DNA from 3 places in the Pedobacter sp. HDW13 genome. Region 3 is predicted to be linked to each of the others. Evidence: riboswitches for the same ligand, from Rfam matches in the RefSeq annotation. Region 3 holds a riboswitch; each other region holds the start of a gene.

What was found. A riboswitch is a leader RNA that binds a small molecule or an ion and turns the genes downstream of it on or off. The one in region 3 is predicted to bind S-adenosylmethionine.
Region 1: another riboswitch for S-adenosylmethionine. It lies ahead of metH (methionine synthase); the one in region 3 lies ahead of G7074_RS20040 (peroxiredoxin).
Region 2: another riboswitch for S-adenosylmethionine. It lies ahead of G7074_RS22830 (O-acetylhomoserine aminocarboxypropyltransferase/cysteine synthase family protein); the one in region 3 lies ahead of G7074_RS20040 (peroxiredoxin).

Annotation. Positions count from the first base shown of each region.
Region 1 covers NZ_CP049868.1:2,710,189-2,716,503, forward strand. The annotation lists gene G7074_RS11530 (S41 family peptidase) at 1-732, opposite strand, end outside; gene murQ (N-acetylmuramic acid 6-phosphate etherase) at 923-1,729, shown strand; gene G7074_RS11540 (hypothetical protein) at 1,900-2,466, shown strand; gene G7074_RS11545 (Bax inhibitor-1/YccA family protein) at 2,506-3,261, shown strand; SAM riboswitch class I at 3,378-3,481, shown strand; gene metH (methionine synthase) at 3,645-6,315, shown strand, end outside.
Region 2 covers NZ_CP049868.1:5,470,946-5,477,260, forward strand. The annotation lists gene G7074_RS22810 (queuosine precursor transporter) at 1-378, shown strand, start outside; gene G7074_RS22815 (hypothetical protein) at 408-860, shown strand; gene G7074_RS22820 (homoserine dehydrogenase) at 1,071-2,315, opposite strand; gene metX (homoserine O-acetyltransferase) at 2,429-3,487, opposite strand; gene G7074_RS22830 (O-acetylhomoserine aminocarboxypropyltransferase/cysteine synthase family protein) at 3,521-4,852, opposite strand; SAM riboswitch class I at 5,126-5,236, opposite strand; gene G7074_RS22835 (hypothetical protein) at 5,450-6,315, shown strand, end outside.
Region 3 covers NZ_CP049868.1:4,737,920-4,744,234, forward strand. The annotation lists gene G7074_RS20035 (ABC-F family ATP-binding cassette domain-containing protein) at 1-1,077, opposite strand, end outside; SAM riboswitch class I at 1,655-1,760, shown strand; SAM riboswitch class I at 1,793-1,903, shown strand; gene G7074_RS20040 (peroxiredoxin) at 2,077-3,393, shown strand; gene G7074_RS20045 (peroxiredoxin) at 3,415-4,737, shown strand; gene G7074_RS20050 (YceI family protein) at 4,802-5,467, shown strand; gene G7074_RS20055 (cytochrome-c peroxidase) at 5,638-6,315, shown strand, end outside.

The DNA.
Region 1 (6,315 bases), 2.0 Mb from region 3:
CAGGTCGAGGATCAGCTTTTTCATGCCTTTCGCTTTCAGGCTGTTGGCCGCTGAAGCAAAATCGTTATCGGTATTGGCACCAAACTTACTGATGCGTACGTAGCCTGTTTCGCTGTTAATCATATACGCCGCATCAATACTGCTAATATTTACCTTGCCACGGGTAACCATAATGCGGTTGCTTTGTGTTAAGCCCGGATGTAATAAAACCACGCTTACCCCAGTTCCTGCACGCCCTTTAAAGCGGCCAGTTAGCTGGTCTTTGGGTAAATTTCTTCCGCTAACTACAGCAGTATCAATGCTCAGGATTTTATCGCCCAATTTTATGCCCGCCTGGGATGCTGGTCCGTCTTTAACAACGCCCGTAACCATCATAGTGTCGTTAAGCATGTAATACTCTATGCCAACCCCCTCAAAGTTTCCCTCCAGGTTATCGCTCATATCCTGTGCATCGGTTGGCGGCAGGTAAACACTATGCGGATCTAACTGATGTAAAACACTATCAATAGGTAAATTTTGAAGCGAATCGGTATTGATATCATCAACGTAGTTGCCGTTAATGATGTGAAGAATTTCGTTTAATTTCTCGTCGCTGTTGCTGGCTAGCTGTGGACTTTTTTTAACGCCAAAGCCTTGATCTTTGATAAATTTTATGCCCAAAAACATACCTGCTATTAAGATTACAGAATAGCTTATAGCGATCAGTATATTATTACGGGTATTTTTTTTCATCAGCGTTACTGCAAATTTATGAAAATTAGCGGGTTGATATATTTTTTAACTGTATTTTCTTGTCTTTTGTTTATAATTTTTAACATAAATTAACCATAACAAAGGCTGAATTGAATTTTATGAGATATATTTTTGAATTTTTAAAGGTGTATTTAGAAAGAATTTACCGAATTTTATCAAAATTAAATTTATGAACAGAGTTACCGAGCAAGAATCTAACTACAGCCACATCGATAAGATGTCGGTGTTGGAAGTCTTGCAGGGCATTAATAACGAAGATAAGACTGTAGCTTTTGCTGTAGAAAAATCTTTGCCTCAGATCGAAAAATTAACTTCGGCAGTTGCCGAAAGAATGAAAAAAGGTGGTCGTCTTTTTTATATCGGAGCGGGTACCAGTGGGCGTTTAGGTGTGGTAGATGCATCAGAATGTCCGCCTACCTATGGTGTGCCTTTTGATTGGGTTGTAGGCATTATTGCCGGTGGAGATACCGCTATCAGAAGGGCTGTAGAATTTGCAGAGGATGATGCTGAACAAGCCTGGGAAGATTTGCAGGAGTTTAATATTAACGAAAAAGACTGTCTGGTTGGCCTGGCTGCATCAGGGACTACTCCTTATGTTATTGGGGGCTTAAATACGGCACGTAAACATGGCGTTTTAACGGGTTGCATTGTTTGCAATACCGGCGGACCAATTGCTGCAGAATCTGACTTCCCTGTTGAAGTGGTGGTTGGCCCTGAGTTTATTACCGGTTCTACAAGAATGAAATCGGGAACGGCACAAAAACTGGTTTTAAATATGCTTAGTACTACGGTTATGGTACAGTTAGGACGTGTGGTTGGTAATAAGATGGTTGATATGCAATTAACCAATCATAAGTTGGTAGATCGTGGGACACAAATGGTTGCTGATGAGCTGCACATTGGCTACGAAGAAGCTGCTGAGTTGCTGAACCGCTACGGAAGTGTACGTAAAGCTGTAGAAGCCGGACAACATTAACAAATGATTGAAGGATGGAATGACAGAATTGGAGATGGGCTTAAACATTCACTCATTCAAAATTCGTTCATTCAAAATTAAATTAATGACTGAAGGGTAGAATGATTGAATTGGAGATGGGCTAAGAACATTTACTTATTCAAAATTCACGCATTCAATAATTAAAAACTATGCACGAGATTGAGCCTTATTACCAGTGGCGAGACGATTATATTTCGGCTGAAGATGAACGTTCACCGTTTTATAATACCGAATATTCTGAGCTTTACTTCGATAAGCAGATTTATAACTTTTTACTTCACCCACAATGGGATGAATTTGGATCGAGCACACTGTACATGAAGGTGCTGTATGCCGATTACGATCGCGGTTATGCCATAATAGAGTTTATCGGTGAGTGGAACGATGCCATCAACAACGATATTATGTTGCTCAAACGCGATGTGGTAGAGTTGATGATGGATGAAGGCATTAATAAATTTATCCTCATCGGAGAAAATGTGCTCAATTTCCATGCTTCTGATGATAGCTATTACGAAGAGTGGTTTCAGGAGGTGGAAGATGGCTGGATTGTTGGTGTGAATTTTCAGGAACATGTAATTGCCGAGTTTCGCGATAACAACATCGATTATTACATTAACTTTGGCGGCGATTTCGATAATCTGCCTTGGCGTACATTAAAGCCACTGCAGTTCTTTAAAAAAGTTGAAGAATTGCTGACAAAAAGATTGAACTAAATGTTTATTTTTATATAATTTAACACGCAAAAAATTAAAATGGAACAACAAAATTATCAATATCAGGACAACAGTGTTTTTGTACAGGAAAAATCTGTGTCTAAAAAATTCTTCGCTAACGTTTTCTTATGGATGTTCGTTGCATTGAGTTTATCTACAGTAGCTGCTTATCTTTTCGGTACCAACGAGCAGTTAATGCAGTATCTTTTAAATATTAACCCTGCAACAGGCAAAGTTAGTATGTCTATATTTGGTTATATAGCCATGTTCGCTCCGCTAGGCCTGGTTTTATTAATGGGCTTTGGTTTAAGCCGGTTATCATTACCTGCTTTAATAGGCGTATTTGTGCTTTACTCTGTATTAACCGGAATTAGCTTAAGCTTTATCTTGTTAACATATACTTCAGGTTCGGTAGTAAGCTGTTTTGCAGGTGCAGCCGGAATATTTGGAATTATGGCATTTATGGGTTATACAACCAATATCGATCTAAGCAAATTTGGTCCGATTCTGATGGTTGGGGTAATTGGTTTAGTAATTGCCAGTGTAATTAATATGTTTATTCAGAGCGAACAGTTCAGCTTGTTTATGGCTTTTATTGGCATTGCAATATTTACTGCATTAACAGCTTATGATGTGCAAAAGATTAAAAGAATTGGCGAAGGTATTGAGGCCAGCGGAGAACAGGTTCTTCAGATTGAATCTAAGAAAATGGCGATTGTAGCTGCGTTATCTTTATACCTGGATTTCTTAAACATCTTCCTGTTCTTACTACGCATTTTCGGAAGCAGAAAATAAACGGTTTAAACAGAACAATATTCTTAAGGCTGTGCAGTTTTGCATGGCCTTTGTAATTTTATTTGGCCACAAGGCGATAATTTTTGGAAATGATGCCGCTTTGTTGCATTTTTGTATGCTTATTAAGAAAGACGGAGGGATTAGACCCAACGAAGTCTTAGCAACCTGTGCCACACAAGGTGCTAAATTCTATTCTGCAAATAGCGGAAACAGATAAGTTTAGGATTACGATTCACGTACCAACTTTTTAGATAAGCCATTAATTTAGGAAACAAGTATGAAGTATTAAGACAATTTTGCCTTTACTTTTTGCTGCCACCTAATAAAAAGTGAGTTATCAATATTTCAACGCTTGATACTTGCTACTTGCTACAACAACAACAATGAGCATTAGAGAAGAATTAGAAAAACGTATTTTGGTGATTGATGGTGCAATGGGTACCATGATTCAGCGATATACCCTAACCGAAGAGGATTTTAGAGGGGAACGCTTTAAAGATCATCCCTGTGATGTAAAAGGCAATAACGATTTGCTTAACATTACACGCCCCGATATTATCAAAACCATACACCTCGAGTACATGGCTGCTGGTGCCGATATTATCGAAACCAATACCTTTAGTACACAGCGAATTTCGATGGCCGATTACCAAATGGAAGACCTTTCTTACGAAATGAGTTTTGAAGGAGCAAGGGTAGCCAAAGAAGCGGCCGACGAGTTTATGGCGGCTAATCCCGATCGCAAGTGTTTTGTTGCAGGTGCCATTGGCCCAACCAACCGTACCCTTTCTATGTCGCCGAATGTTAACGATCCTGGTTTTAGGGCGGTTTATTTTGATGAATTAGAAGCAGCTTATTACGAGCAGGTTCGTGGGTTGGTAGATGGTGGCTCGGATGTGTTGTTGATCGAAACCATTTTTGATACCCTAAATGCAAAAGTGGCTATTGTGGCCATTAAAAAATACGAAGAAGTAATTGGTCGTAAGCTCGAGATTATGATCTCGGGGACCATTACCGATGCTTCAGGAAGAACATTGTCGGGCCAAACGGCGGAGGCTTTCTTAAACTCGGTAATGCATGCCAAACCATTAAGTATCGGTTTTAACTGTGCATTGGGAGCTAAAGAAATGCGTCCGCATATCGAAGAGCTTGCCGCAAAAGCAGGTTGTTATGTTTCGGCTTATCCAAATGCAGGTTTACCCAACGAGTTTGGAGCTTATGATGAACAACCACACGAAACCGCTCACCTGGTTGATGATTTTATTGCATCAGGCTTTGTGAATATTGTTGGTGGTTGTTGCGGTACCACACCTGATCACATTGGTTGCATTGCTAAAAATGCCCGGAAAGCTGAGCCTAGAAAATTACCTGTGCTCGAACCTCATATGCGTTTAAGCGGACTTGAACCTGTAACCATTACCCCAGAAAGTATTTTTGTAAATATAGGCGAAAGAACTAATATTACCGGATCGCCAAAATTCTCGAAACTGATTTTAGGTGGCGATTATGAAGCTGCTTTAGCAGTTGCATTACAGCAGGTAGAAGGTGGCGCGCAGGTTATTGACGTGAATATGGATGAGGGGATGCTTGATTCGGAAGCAGCCATGACCAAATTCCTGAACCTGATTGCTTCTGAACCTGATATTGCCAAACTACCCATTATGGTCGATTCATCAAAATGGTCCGTGATTGAGAATGGCTTAAAATGCCTGCAAGGCAAGGGGATTGTGAACTCTATTTCCTTGAAAGAAGGCGAAGATAAATTCCGCGAAAGTGCCCGTAAAATTATGCAGTATGGTGCTGCGGTTGTGGTAATGGCTTTTGATGAGCAAGGACAGGCCGATAATTACGAACGCAGAAAAGAAATTTGTAAAAGAAGTTACGATATTCTTGTAAACGAAATCGGTTTCCCGGCAGAAGATATTATTTTCGACCCGAATATTTTAACCGTGGCCACCGGCCTGGAGGAACACAACAATTACGCAGTCGATTTTATTAACGCCACCCGCTGGATCAAAGAAAATCTGCCTCATGCCAAGGTAAGCGGTGGGGTTTCGAATATTTCGTTCTCTTTCAGGGGTAACAATGTGGTTCGCGAAGCCATGCACTCTGCATTTCTTTATCACGCCATTCAGGCAGGTTTAGATATGGGGATCGTAAACGCCGGTATGTTGGAGGTTTATCAGGAAATTCCACCCGAATTATTGGAAAGGGTAGAAGATGTATTGTTAAACCGTAGGGAAGATGCCACTGAGCGTCTGGTAGAATATGCCGATACCGTAAAATCGAAAGGGAAAGAGATTGTTAAAGATGAGGAGTGGAGAAAAGGATCGGTTGAAGAAAGGTTATCACATTCATTGGTAAAAGGTATTGTAGAATATCTGGATGACGATGTAGAGGAGGCCCGCCAGAAATATGCCCGCCCGATTCAGGTAATTGAGGGGCCATTGATGGATGGGATGAATATTGTGGGAGATTTATTTGGTGCAGGTAAAATGTTCCTGCCTCAGGTAGTAAAATCGGCTAGGGTAATGAAAAAAGCCGTTGCATACCTCTTGCCTTTTATTGAGCAGGAAAAACTCGATAATCCCGATCAGGATCAGAATTCATCGGCAGGTAAGGTTTTAATGGCCACGGTAAAAGGCGATGTGCACGATATCGGAAAAAACATTGTGGGTGTGGTGCTGGCTTGTAACAACTTCGAAATTATAGATATGGGTGTGATGGTTCCTGCACAGGATATCATCAAAAAAGCCAAAGAAATAAATGCCGATATTATTGGTTTAAGTGGCTTAATCACCCCTTCCTTGGATGAAATGGTTCACTTTGCCAAAGAAATGGAGCGCGAAGGTTTTACTATACCTTTAATTATTGGTGGTGCAACTACCTCACGTATTCATGCTGCTGTAAAGGTGGCACCAAATTATTCGGGTCCGGCCATTCACGTATTGGATGCATCCAGAAGTGTTACGGTTTGCAGCACTTTGATGAATCCCGATACCAAGGATGAATATGTAGCCGGTATTAAAGCCGAATACGATAAAGCGCGTGAAG
Region 2 (6,315 bases), 730 kb from region 3:
GGTATTTTTGGGCAAGGCATGTGGATTATTGTCGGCTCAATAACCGCCTTTATTATAGGCCAGATGGTTGATGTGCTCATTTTTCACCGCATTAAGAAAATTACGGGAGAGCGGGCCTTGTGGTTAAGGGCTACGGGTTCAACACTCATTTCTCAGTTTGTAGATAGCTTTGTGGTAATTTTTATTGCATTTTACCTTAATCCACAATACCACTACACCTGGAAAATGGTTTTTGCCATAGGCTTAGTGGGCTATACCTACAAATTTATTGTAGCCATTTTAATGACCCCGATTCTGTATCTGGTACACCGGATTATTGACGGCTATTTAGGCAAAGATTTGGCGCATAAGTTAATGAAGATGGCAGGCAGAGGATAACAATAAAAACTAACCAAATATAAATACTTATGAAATTAAATTATTTAATGGGCCTTGCTGTGCTCTCACTTGCGGCTTGCAATAGTTCGGCAGAAAAACAAAAAGATCAGTCGCTGAATATTGAAGGCACCTGGCAGTTGGTTTCGGCTACTACCTCGCAGCATGGCAAAAGTGAGGTAACGGATTATACCGGTAAACTGAAAATGATCAAAATGTTTAACAATACCCATTTTGCATTTTTAAAACACAGTGTTAACCCTAAAGATACTGCTGATTTTGATGCCGGAGGCGGAACTTTTGTACTGGATAAAGATAATTATACCGAACACCTCGAATATTATAAAAACAAAAACTGGGAAGGAAAGACTTTTAATTTCAAACTCAGCATCAATAAAGATACTTTAACCCAACAAGGCGTAGAAAAGGTAGAAGGAGAAGGGGTGGACCGGGTGATTATTGAAAAGTATGTTAAAGTAAAATAAAACACAAAAGGCCGGACTCGCTCCGGCCTTTATGCTTAACAACAAAACAAATAAAAAAATTAACCTTAAAAATTAAGAAGCTGTTTAAAAATGAATAAATAATTCACAGGTCTATCAGGTGGGTGAGGACACCCACCTCTAGCGAATCCTAATGGGCGGTGGAGACAACGCCCATTAGATATTTCACAGAAATTTAAACAGTTTCTAAGTTTAAAGGGCTGCCAGTTCTTCGGCAAAAACATTTTCACTCAGCAGCTCCTGCTTGTAAATCTGCCGGCCGGTATAGGCCACAAAAACAGATTGATCTAAAAGCAATTCGCGGTTCTTGATCAGGCTTTCCAGCTTAACTGTTCCAACCACATATTTATAACTATCGGCAGCATAACGTTCGCTAATGTTATCAAATTCCAGTAAGGTAATCAGATCTTCATCTGCGTAGCGTAAATACACTTCCAGTAAAATTTCTTCAGTATGTTTTACACCGTTTTCTGAGTGGTACTTTTTATACTCATAACGGTAATCGTAGCGTAATGCGGCAATATCCGACAATACAGCTGCACCGGTTGGATGGCCACCTGCACCTTTACCATAGAAAAACTGTTTATCGGCAAAAGCAGCCTGTACTGCTACAGCATTATACTCGTTTTCTACATTATACAAGAAATCATCCTTAGCTACTAGTTTAGGCAAAACATAAGTTACCACATCTTTGGTATTTACCTTACGGGCTGTTGGTACCAGTTTGATTTTAAAATTTTTCTCGCGTGCATATTTAATATCGTACTGCGAAAGGTTTTGGATACCAATGTTCAGGATGATATCGGGGTTTACAAATAAACCATAAGCATGGGCCGTAGCAATAGCCAGTTTATATTTCGGATCGTAACCTCCCACATCCAAAATAGGATCGGTTTCGGCAAAACCTAAGTCCTGAGCTTCTTTCAATGCCGAATCGTAGCTCTGGTTTTCGTTAAATATTTTCGACAGAATGTAATTGGACGATCCGTTAAAAATGCCACTTAATGCATGGAACAATTCGTTATCGTAATATTCTTCCAAGTTACGGATAATTGGAATACTACCACACACTGCACCTTCATACAATAGGGAAGTACCGTGTTCTGCCTGTAAATCTACCAGCTCTTTTAAGTGGGTAGCAATCATTTTTTTATTGGCCGAAACTACATTTTTGCCATTTTTTAAGGCGGTAGTTACAATTTCGTATGCAGCATCTGCATCGTTAATCAATTCTACAATTGTATTGATTTCGGTATTATTCAGTATTTCGTTACGATCGGTAGTAAACAAATCTTTATTGAGCGTACGTTTCTTCTTTGGATCTTTTATCGCGATTTTAATGATTTCCAGATTCAGGTTCTGGCTCTGGATAATGTCCAGCAAACCTTGTCCTACAACTCCGAAACCAAATAAACCGATTTTTAAATTCTTACTCATTTTTATTTTGTGATTATACAGATAACCGGATTTTAACCGATCCTATTGTTCTTATATTTGTTTTTGTCTTTATTATTTAGCTTTACGCTTAAGTCTTTCTGCTTTTACTCTTTCTATGCAGTATGCTGTAATTTGATTATTTTCTTATCGCGGCTCTCTTTAATAAAAGTTCCGATAATATTGGTTAAAGTATTGGTTTCGATTAAGAACCCGTCATGACCATATTCAGAATGGATGGTGGCAAATTCAGCACCTGTAATGTGATCGGCCAGGTATTTCTGTTCTGAAATCGGGAATAAAAAGTCGTTTTCGATTCCAATTACCAGTGTGTTTGCTTTAACCAGCTTTAAGGCATCAGCTATGCTTTTGCGGTTGCGGCCAACATTGTGGCTATCCATTGCTTTGGTTAAATAATAATAACTGTATGCGTTAAAGCGATTGGTTAATTTCTCTCCCTGATAATTCTGATAAGACGAAGCCCTGAAATTATCAGTTTTATCGTTTACACTTTCTACCTGTGTGCTGCCATAGGCATTGTAAGTACGATAGCTTAAAAGTGCAATGCTTCTGGCTGCTTTCAAACCTTTAATGCCTCCATCAGGCTTATTGGCATAAAAAGTACGGTCGGTAGTAATGGCTAGTCGCTGACTTTCGTTAAAGGCAATTCCCCAGGGCGAATGCACGGCATTAGTAGCCACTAAAATCAGGTTCTCAATTTTATTCGGCTCAATAATGCTCCATTCAACAGCTTGTTGTCCACCTAACGAGCCACCAATTAATAGTTTAATGGTATCGATTTGTAAATGCGCCGCTAAAAGCTGGTGCGCTGATACAAAATCGCGGATGGTAAACTGCGGAAACGACAAGTAATAAGGCAGGCTGTTAACCGGATTGGTACTTAAAGGATTGGTTGTACCATAATTAGAGCCTAAAACATTAGCACAAATAATATAATGATCGTTTGGATTGAATAAAGCGTTTTGCCCAAACAAACCTTCCCACCATTCAAAAACATCGGCATTGGCAGTAAGCGCATGGCAAACCCATATTACGTTATCTTTCTTTGTGTTTAATTTGCCATATGTTTGATAAGCGATTTGCAGGTTACGGATTTTTTTTCCGCTTTCGAGCTTAAATTGTTTGTTATATTGATATGTTGATGCTGTGCTCATGCTAAAATAATGCTGATGGTAATAAAAAAAGGATTAGGCTTGTAAACTGGCTGTACTTACTGATAAGCCAATTGCTGCAAAAGCCTGCTCAAAATCGGCCTTAATGTCGTCGATATGCTCGATACCAACTGATACGCGAAGCGAGTTCGGTTTAACACCTGCAGCCAGTTGTTCGCTATCGCTTAATTGCTGGTGTGTGGTAGCCGATGGCTGGATAATCAGCGTTTTGGCATCGCCCACGTTTGCGAGGTGCGAAATCAGTTTTAAATTATCGATTAATTGGGTTGCTCTTTCTTTGCTGCCGTTTAACTCGAAAGATAAAACTGCTCCAAAGCCATTGCTTAAATATTTCTTTGCCAAATTATTGTATTTACTGCTGGCCAAACCAGGATAAGCCACTTCTTTAACTGCCGGGTGATTTTCTAACCAGGTAGCCAATTCTAAAGCATTATCTACATGGCGTTGTACACGAAGCGATAAAGTTTCGAGACCTTGCAATAACAGGAAAGAGTTGAACGGCGCAATAGCCGGACCTAAATCCCTTAAACCTTCTACACGGGCACGAATAATAAACTGAATATTGCCAAAAGGACCGTCGACACCGAAAACATCGCTAAAAACCAAACCATGGTAGCCTTCTGATGGTTGACTAAATTGTGGAAACTTACCATTTCCCCAGTTATAATTTCCGCCATCAACAATTACACCACCAATGCTGGTTCCATGTCCGCCAATCCATTTGGTAGCCGATTGTACCACTACGTTAGCGCCATGTTCTAATGGTTTAAACAGGTAACCTGCAGCACCGAAAGTATTATCAACAACTAAAGGAAGATCATATTTTTTGGCAATAGCCGCAATTTTTTCAAAATCGGGCACACTAAATGCCGGGTTACCGATAGTCTCTAAATAAATAGCTTTTGTTTTATCGGTAATTTTAGCTTCAAATTCTTCTGGCACATCCGGGTTAGCAAAATCAACATGAATACCCAAACGCTTAAACGCTACTTTAAACTGATTATAAGTACCGCCGTAAACATGAGATGAAGAAACAATGCTGTCGCCAGCCTCCAGGATATTATTTAAGGCAATAAATTGTGCTGCCTGACCAGATGCTACTGCTAATGCTGCTACGCCACCTTCTAAAGCTGCAATGCGTTTTTCGAAAACATCGCTGGTTGGGTTCATGATCCTGGTATAGATATTACCGAACTCTTTTAAAGCAAATAAATTGGCTCCATGCTCAGCATTTTTAAAACCGTATGAAGTGGTTTGATAAATAGGAACAGCCCTTGAGCCTGTAGTTGGATCGATTTCCTGACCTGCGTGTATTTGTAAAGTTTCGAATTTATATGAAGTTGACATAATCTTTAATGCTTAAATTTTTAAATGTTGAATAATCTGTAGGGATCAGATTAACCTAAAGGTTAAAGCTGTGTGGGCGTATCCCGTTTTAGCGGGACCTTCCAGTTTGAAAAACACAAAAAGGGAAGATTTTTAAATTACTGTATGCAACAGCACATACAAGTAATCGCCTGCATATTGCAACACATAAAAGACATAGAAAGATCTTCTACTTTTTTAAGGTTTGAACCAGGTTCGCTTAGCGATTGAAGATTTAATGTTTTCATCAGTTAAAATTTATATCACCAGATAACACCGTGTTAGCCAGTCAGGAATTGGCACCTTCTCTTTCTGAGGGTTGCCAGTGGGTCATGGAGCCAGTCTCTCGCCACTTCTTTATAAATCAACCTCTGAAGATTGACTTTTACTTAGCTTATTGCCAAATAATATTCCAAATGTCTGAATTTAATTTTAATCCACAAAATAAAATTTTGAATTTAAAGCAAGCTACTGTGAATGAGGGTGCTAATTTTAAATAATTAAGGCTCCTTAAATATTTTAATATAAAGTTAATGGTTAAAACTTTAAGTTTGTGTTACCTATCTAAATCTAATCATCATGAAAAATGTAAAATTCTATGGTTTGGCAATACTATTTACTGTTGCCTGCTTAAATAACGTTAATGCCCAGTTTGGTGGCTTAAAAGATAAACTACTAAAAGTGGGTACAGCACAGGGTGCTAAAGCCTTAGGGGTTGATAAATTCCTGAAACAGCCTGCTGCCATTACCACCAGTTTTGAAGATGTGAATCGCGAAGGCGAGATGATGCCCGATTTTAAATCGAAGGAGAAATTTCAGCCTTTATATTTATTACCTAAAAATCCGGAGGGCGGTTATGTGCTTTGCGAAGGTTTTTACGAAATGACCAATAAAAGCTATTGCCTTAAAGCCGGAACCTTTGCCCCTTCAAAAGGCGATGGCTACATGTTTGCTCCGGTTTTAGGACCCAAAGAAGAAATTGTAGTATCGATATTAAAGAGTGCCGAAAAGCACCCCGAAGTAGAACAGCACGATATTCAGGTTTTATTGTGGACCATTATTGCCCGCACAAAATTTGCCGATTACAGCGGCCAGGTTAAACTTACTGCCATTAAGTTACTTACACCTAAGCAACTTACCCAGTTAGAAGGTGGTGCTTTGGGTATTTTACCTTTTGATGTAATGGAGAAAGCTAAAGATCAGTTGCCATCAGGCTTAAAAGCTGTGTTTGAAGCCGAAAACAATATCAGGCAGTTGGTGGCATCAGGCAATTACACCTATGCTGATATGGAGAAATATGCAATTGTAGCAGGTATGGCACCTCCAAGAAGCGATGTGCCCAGCGGCATCTGGACCAAACATCCTGATGGTTATTATGTTCGCTATTTTCCTTCGGGCTATTCAATTACTAAAGTGCAGATTTATGTACCTAAAGAGTTATTGGC
Region 3 (6,315 bases):
GAAACTGATTCCTTCTTGCAGCAAAGGAATGGTATATCCGAAGTTAATTGCTTCGGCATCGATCAGTAATTTTCCATGGTGTATTTCGGATGCCATGATGTTGATTTTTAACACCTGATATTGTTGAATTTGCGACCGCGTTTCCTGCATGTTTTCCTGTAAGCCCGTTATTTTTTCATGCTGGGCATCAAGTACTTTAGCCGTACTCCGTTCCGATTTACTTTTCAATCCGCCGGCAATAATGCGGGGAAGCGAGTTGCTTTGTCCGGCGCTTTTACCACGCTGCTCTTGTTTTTGGCGCTGGTAGGCTACATCGCGTGCTTTCTTCTCTGTTTGTTTAAGTGTTTTGGCCTGTTCGTTAAGCTGTGCATGCAGGGCATTAACCTTTTCCAGCTTTTGCTGCTGATAAAATTCAAAATTGCCACCATAAACCTCAATGCCTTTTTTACTCAGCTCGAGGGTTTTATTCATCAGATTAAGCAAGCTTCTGTCATGACTCACCACCAAAATGGTTGCCTTGCTCTGCGCTATAAATTGATATAATTTTTTTCGGGTTTGGATATCCAAATGGTTGGAAGGTTCATCTAGCAAAATCAGCTCTGGTTGGTGCAGGTTTATGCTGGCCAGGAAAATTTTTGTTTTCTGTCCTCCACTCAGGCTGCCAAGTAACTGATCGGTTGATAAATGTTCTAGTCTCCATTTTTTTAATGCCTGACTTACTTTCTGCTCAATTTCCCAGTCATCATTCAGATCGGTAAAATGCTGCGGATCGGCATCACCAGCCAGAATAGCTTGCAGGGCTTTTAGCTTTTGATCGATGCCAAGTGTGCGGGCAACGGTATACTGGTCGTATTCTCCTAAATGCTGCGGAATGTACCACGGCTTTTCAGGGGTGATGATTTCGCCTGAACCGGGTTGCATAGCACCTGCAAGCATTTTGAGCAAGGTTGATTTGCCTACGCCATTAATGCCCACTAATGCCGCTTTATCGCCGCTGGCAATGTTTAGCGAGAGGTTATTGAAGAGTTGCTCGTTATCGGGATGGGTATAAGAAAGGGATCGGATGATTAAACTCATAGCTAAACATTAGGCAATTGAAAAATATTTACGGGTGTAAAGGTATTATTCTTTTTTGTTTAACAAAAATGTTTAATAAGAATAATTTAGAATCGTATTTACTAATAAGCAGAATATGAGTTGATTAAATCTTAATATACTTCATAACATAAGGTGCAACACTTCGTTGCTTTGTTTATTAAAATGAAAGAAGGTAGGTGGGGAGATATGCTTTTATAAGGCAAATTAAGCGTAAGCCTGATTATTTTTAATAAAGTATACTAAATTGGTAGACTTTTTATATATTTGGCCAATCACCAAATTCTCTTGCCGAATAGCCTGGTGATTTCAGCAATTCATAAAAATAACATCCTGGTTGTGCAATGTGTGGCGCTTTATGTAATGGTGGAAAATTCATTCAGCACAGATGGCGTACAATCCAGGATGTTATTTAAGCTTTTCACAAGATACGATTAAGCCCTCATTACTATCCGATTATCACAGAAAAAATAAATACTATAAAATCTATAGGTTTAATTGGTTTTTAATATTTTTTGTTTTACCTTTACAGCATCTAGTAATTCCACCAATAGTAGATAATTTATACAGAAGAAGGGAGAGGGAGCCTCATCGATCTTCTAGCAACTTTTCAGTAATGAAATAAGTGCTTTACTCATTCCGGAGGTATTCCGGAAAAATAAATTTACTGCATCTAATAATTCCACCACTAGTAGATGATTTATACAGAAGAAGGGAGAGGGAGCCTCGTCGATCTTCTAGCAACTTTTCAGCAATGAAATAAGTGCTTTACTCATTCGTCCGAAATTTTTCGGGGGAAAAATAAATTAACTAAGATATGAAAACACTTAAACTACAAAACTCCTGCTGTTGTAAATAGCATTTACAGTTTCAAACATGCTTTTCTTTTTTGATTAAGCGGCTGGTAATTTACCAGTCATGGAAATGGTATGTCTGCTCCACAGGGTTTTAAAACAGAATTACTAAACTAAAACCATAAACATGAACTTTAAAAACTATCTACCCACACTAAAAGGCCTCTCTTTGGGACTATTGATCAGTAGTTCGGCCTTTTCGGCAACAGTTAAACCACCCGCAGCCTTTATTAAAGAAGGAATATGGCGCGGTGTATTTACGGTGAGCGAATCGGCTGTTCCATTTAATTTCGAATTTAAGGGCAAAGATCCTGAACACGCTGTTTTTACTTTGATAAATGGCACCCGTCGCGATGATTTCCATGTGCAGCGTCTTGGAAAGGATTCGATTTTCGTTAAAATGAATACTTACGATGCAGCCCTGGTGGCCAAAATAGAACCCAATGGTACATTAAGTGGTGAGTATCGGAGTTTGGTACCAGGTTTCAGGGGGAACTCTCTGCCATTTACGGCCGAGCCTGGTAAAACCTACCGCTTTGTAGAGCCCGGTAAAGATGTAAAACCTACTGCCGACCTATCGGGCAAATGGGAACTTAAATTATACAGTAAAGAAGCTGTTCCTGCATCAATTGCGGTGCTGAAACAAAACGGGAATAAGCTTACGGGCGTAATTATGACGGTTGTAGGCGATAGCCGTGAAATTGAAGGCACCATACAAGGAAATGAGTTCGCTTTATCGGGCTTTACCGGTCCAAGTCCTTTTATTATTAAAGGAAAAGTAAATGAAGATGGCACGCTATCAGGAGATCAGGGTTTTGGTATCTATAAAAACATCAAGTTCGATGCCACTAAAAACAACGATGCCAACCTGCCTGATCCCTATAAATTAACCTTTTTAAAAGAAGGCTATAAAAAACTCGATTTCACTTTTCCTGATCTTAAGGGTAAAGCCGTTTCGCTGAGCGACGATAAATACAAAGGCAAAGTGGTAATTGTAGAAATTGTGGGTACCTGGTGTCCGAACTGTACCGACCAGACTGTTTTTCTTTCGCCCTGGTTTAACAAAAACCAAAAACGCGGAGTAGAAGCCATTGCCATTGGTTTTGAACAAAAAGACAGTCTGGCCTATGCCCAGTACACGCTCGGAAAGCTGAGAGATAAATACGATATCAAATACGATATCCTATTCGGTGGGCTGGCCGATAAGAAACTGGTAGCACAGAAACTGCCCGCACTCAACAAATTTATTGCTTTCCCAACTACCATTATCATCGATAGAAAAGGAGAGGTACGCGAAATTTACACCGGTTACACCGGCACGGTAACAGGTAAATATTACGACGATTACGAGAAGAAATTTAATCGCGTACTAGACGAACTGATTGCCGAACCAGCACCAGAAACTGCTGCAGTAAACAAGAATGAATCGATAAAAGGAAAATAATCATTAAAAAACCAAAATAAAATGAGCGTACATAAAATTTTTAAAGGAGCAGTTTTGCTCAGTTCACTGTTTATTGGTGGACAGGTTTTGGCCGATGGTGTAAAACCGGTAGCTGTAGAAAAAACAATAAAAGAAGGGGTTTGGCGCGGTGTATTTAATGTAAGCGAAACCCAGGTGCCTTTTAACTTCGAATTTAAAGGCAAGGATTTCGAACATGCTACTTTTACCCTGTTAAATGGCACCCGTCGCGATGATTTCCACGTAAAACGCATTGCACCCGATTCGGTATTTATTAAAATGAATACTTACGATGCAGCCCTGGTAGCCAAAATAAATGATGATGGTACATTATCAGGCGAGTATCGCAGTTTGGTGCCGGGTTTCAGGGGCAATTCGCTTCCTTTTACTGCCGAGCATGGCAAAAAGTACCGCTTTGTTGAGCCGGGTAAAGATGTGGCACCGGCGGCCAATATATCGGGCAAATGGGAGCTTAAGTTCTATTCAAAAGAACAGGTGCCTAACAAGGTGGCGATACTAAAACAAAACGGAAACAAGCTAACCGGGGTAATTATGCAGGTAACCGGCGATAGCCGCGAACTGGAAGGTACTGTACAAGGTGATGAGTTTGTGCTTTCGGGCTTTACGGGCCCAAGTCCTAAAATTTACAAAGGTAAAATCAATCCTGATGGTACCATCAGCGGCGTAATTTCGGCCGGAATTTACGATAATACCAAATTTGATGGTGCAAAAGACGATAAAGCCGAATTGCCCGATCCCTACAAAATTACATTCTTAAAAGAAGGTTATAAAAAGCTCGATTTTACCTTCCCTGATCTTGCCGGGAAATCGGTTTCGCTAAGCGACGATAAGTACAAAGGTAAAGTGGTAATTGTAGAAATTGTGGGTACCTGGTGCCCGAACTGTACCGATCAAACGGTATTTCTTTCGCCATGGTTTAACAAAAACCAGAAAAGAGGAGTAGAGGCCATTGCCATTGGCTTTGAACAAAAAGACGACCTGGAGTACGCCAAATACACACTGGGCAAACTGCGCGATAAATACGATGTAAAATACGATATCCTTTTTGGTGGCCTGGCCGATAAAAAACTGGTATCGCAGAAATTGCCGGCACTCAATAAATTTATTGCTTTTCCAACTACCATTATCATCGACAGAAAAGGCGAAGTACGCGAAATTTATACGGGTTATACCGGCACCGTTACCGGAAAATACTATAAAGAATACGAGAAAAAATTTAACGCTTTGTTAGATGAACTGATTGCAGAAGATGCTACGGCTACTGCCTCGGCAACAGGCGATAAAAACACGCAAAAAAGCAAATAATCATATCCTTACGCCGGTTAAGCTGATGGGTTAACCGGTATTATCTAAAAAATATAAATCCAAAATGAAACTAACATTAACCATTTCGCTATTAACCCTGGCCTCTTTAGGCGCTTTATCACAGTCGAACCGCTTTGCTGCGGCAAACCACAACGGATCTGCATCAAAGAAAATAATTGTTACACCTAATCATGCTTCAAAGGCGCAATCGTTCAAAGTAGATAATGCCAGCAGCAAACTAACCTGGTTGGCCAAAAAAGCTACTGGCGAACACAGTGGCAACGTAAAAGTGAGCGAAGGAACATTTGTAATTGATGGTACAACACTTAAATCAGGCAGTTTTACCATCGATACCAAATCGATTACCGTAACCGATGTTACCGACGCCACCACAAACGGAAAGTTGCTTGGGCACTTAAAAAGCGAAGATTTTTTCAGTACTGAGAAATTTCCGACTTCAACTTTTGTAATTACATCTGCCAAAAAAGGAAGTGGCAACCAGTATAGCTTAACCGGTAAACTAACAATTAAAGGCATTACCAACGAGGTAAGTTTTCCGGCGGCAATTGATGTTGCTGGTAAAAAGTTAACCGCCAAAGCTAAAATTACCATCGATCGTACGAAATATGATATCAAGTTCAGATCAAAAAACTTTTTCGAAAACCTTGGTGATAAAGTAATATACGATGATTTTGATATCGATGTAGCCTTAGTGGCGAATGCCGGATAATAAACCAACCTAAACTAAAACGCTTAATAAGAAAGGCTGTATTGTTGCCGGATCGTTATGGCGAAGCCGATGGCTCAAAGCAAGTTCACAATACAGCCTTTCCAATTTAAAACAAACTGCCAAACGATTTTATAAGCTTAATCAGGGCTAAAAGAAACAGAATTGAACCGATGAAAAAAAGAAGTGCTATCATCATACTGAGCTTTATTGCGCTGTTGCTTACCCAGGCAGCTTTTGTTGGAGGCGGCGTAAGCGAAATCCAAACCAAAGAAGAACTTGGGAGCAGTTTATTTTTCGATAACATCCTTTCGAAAGACAGAACCATTAACTGCTCATCGTGCCACAGGCCCGAATTTGCCTTTGCTGATACGGCCACTTTTAGCATTGGTATTGGCGGTAAACTAACCGCACGCAATTCGCCCGGTTTAACCAATTTATCTGGTCGCACACATTTTTTCTGGGATGGAAGGGCAGCTTCGCTCGAAGAGCAGGCTTTAGGCCCCATTACTTCACCCGATGAAATGGGATTGAGCATTGAAGAAGCTGTAGAAAGGCTGAACAAGGATAAGGCATACGTCGAGGCTTTTGCAAAAGTATTTAAATCGCCGGCTACCAAAGATAACCTGTTAAAAGCACTTGCTGCTTTTGAGCGGACCTTAGAAACCAATAACAGTGCTTACGATCGTTACATCAATGGCGATGATAATGCCCTTTCGGCTGCGGCAGCCCGCGGGCGGCTGTTGTTTATTGGTAAGGCCAACTGCAATAACTGCCACTCGGGAGAAGATTTTACCGCCGATCGTTTTAAAAATATTGGCCTTTATAATGGTAAAACCCTCAAAGATGCC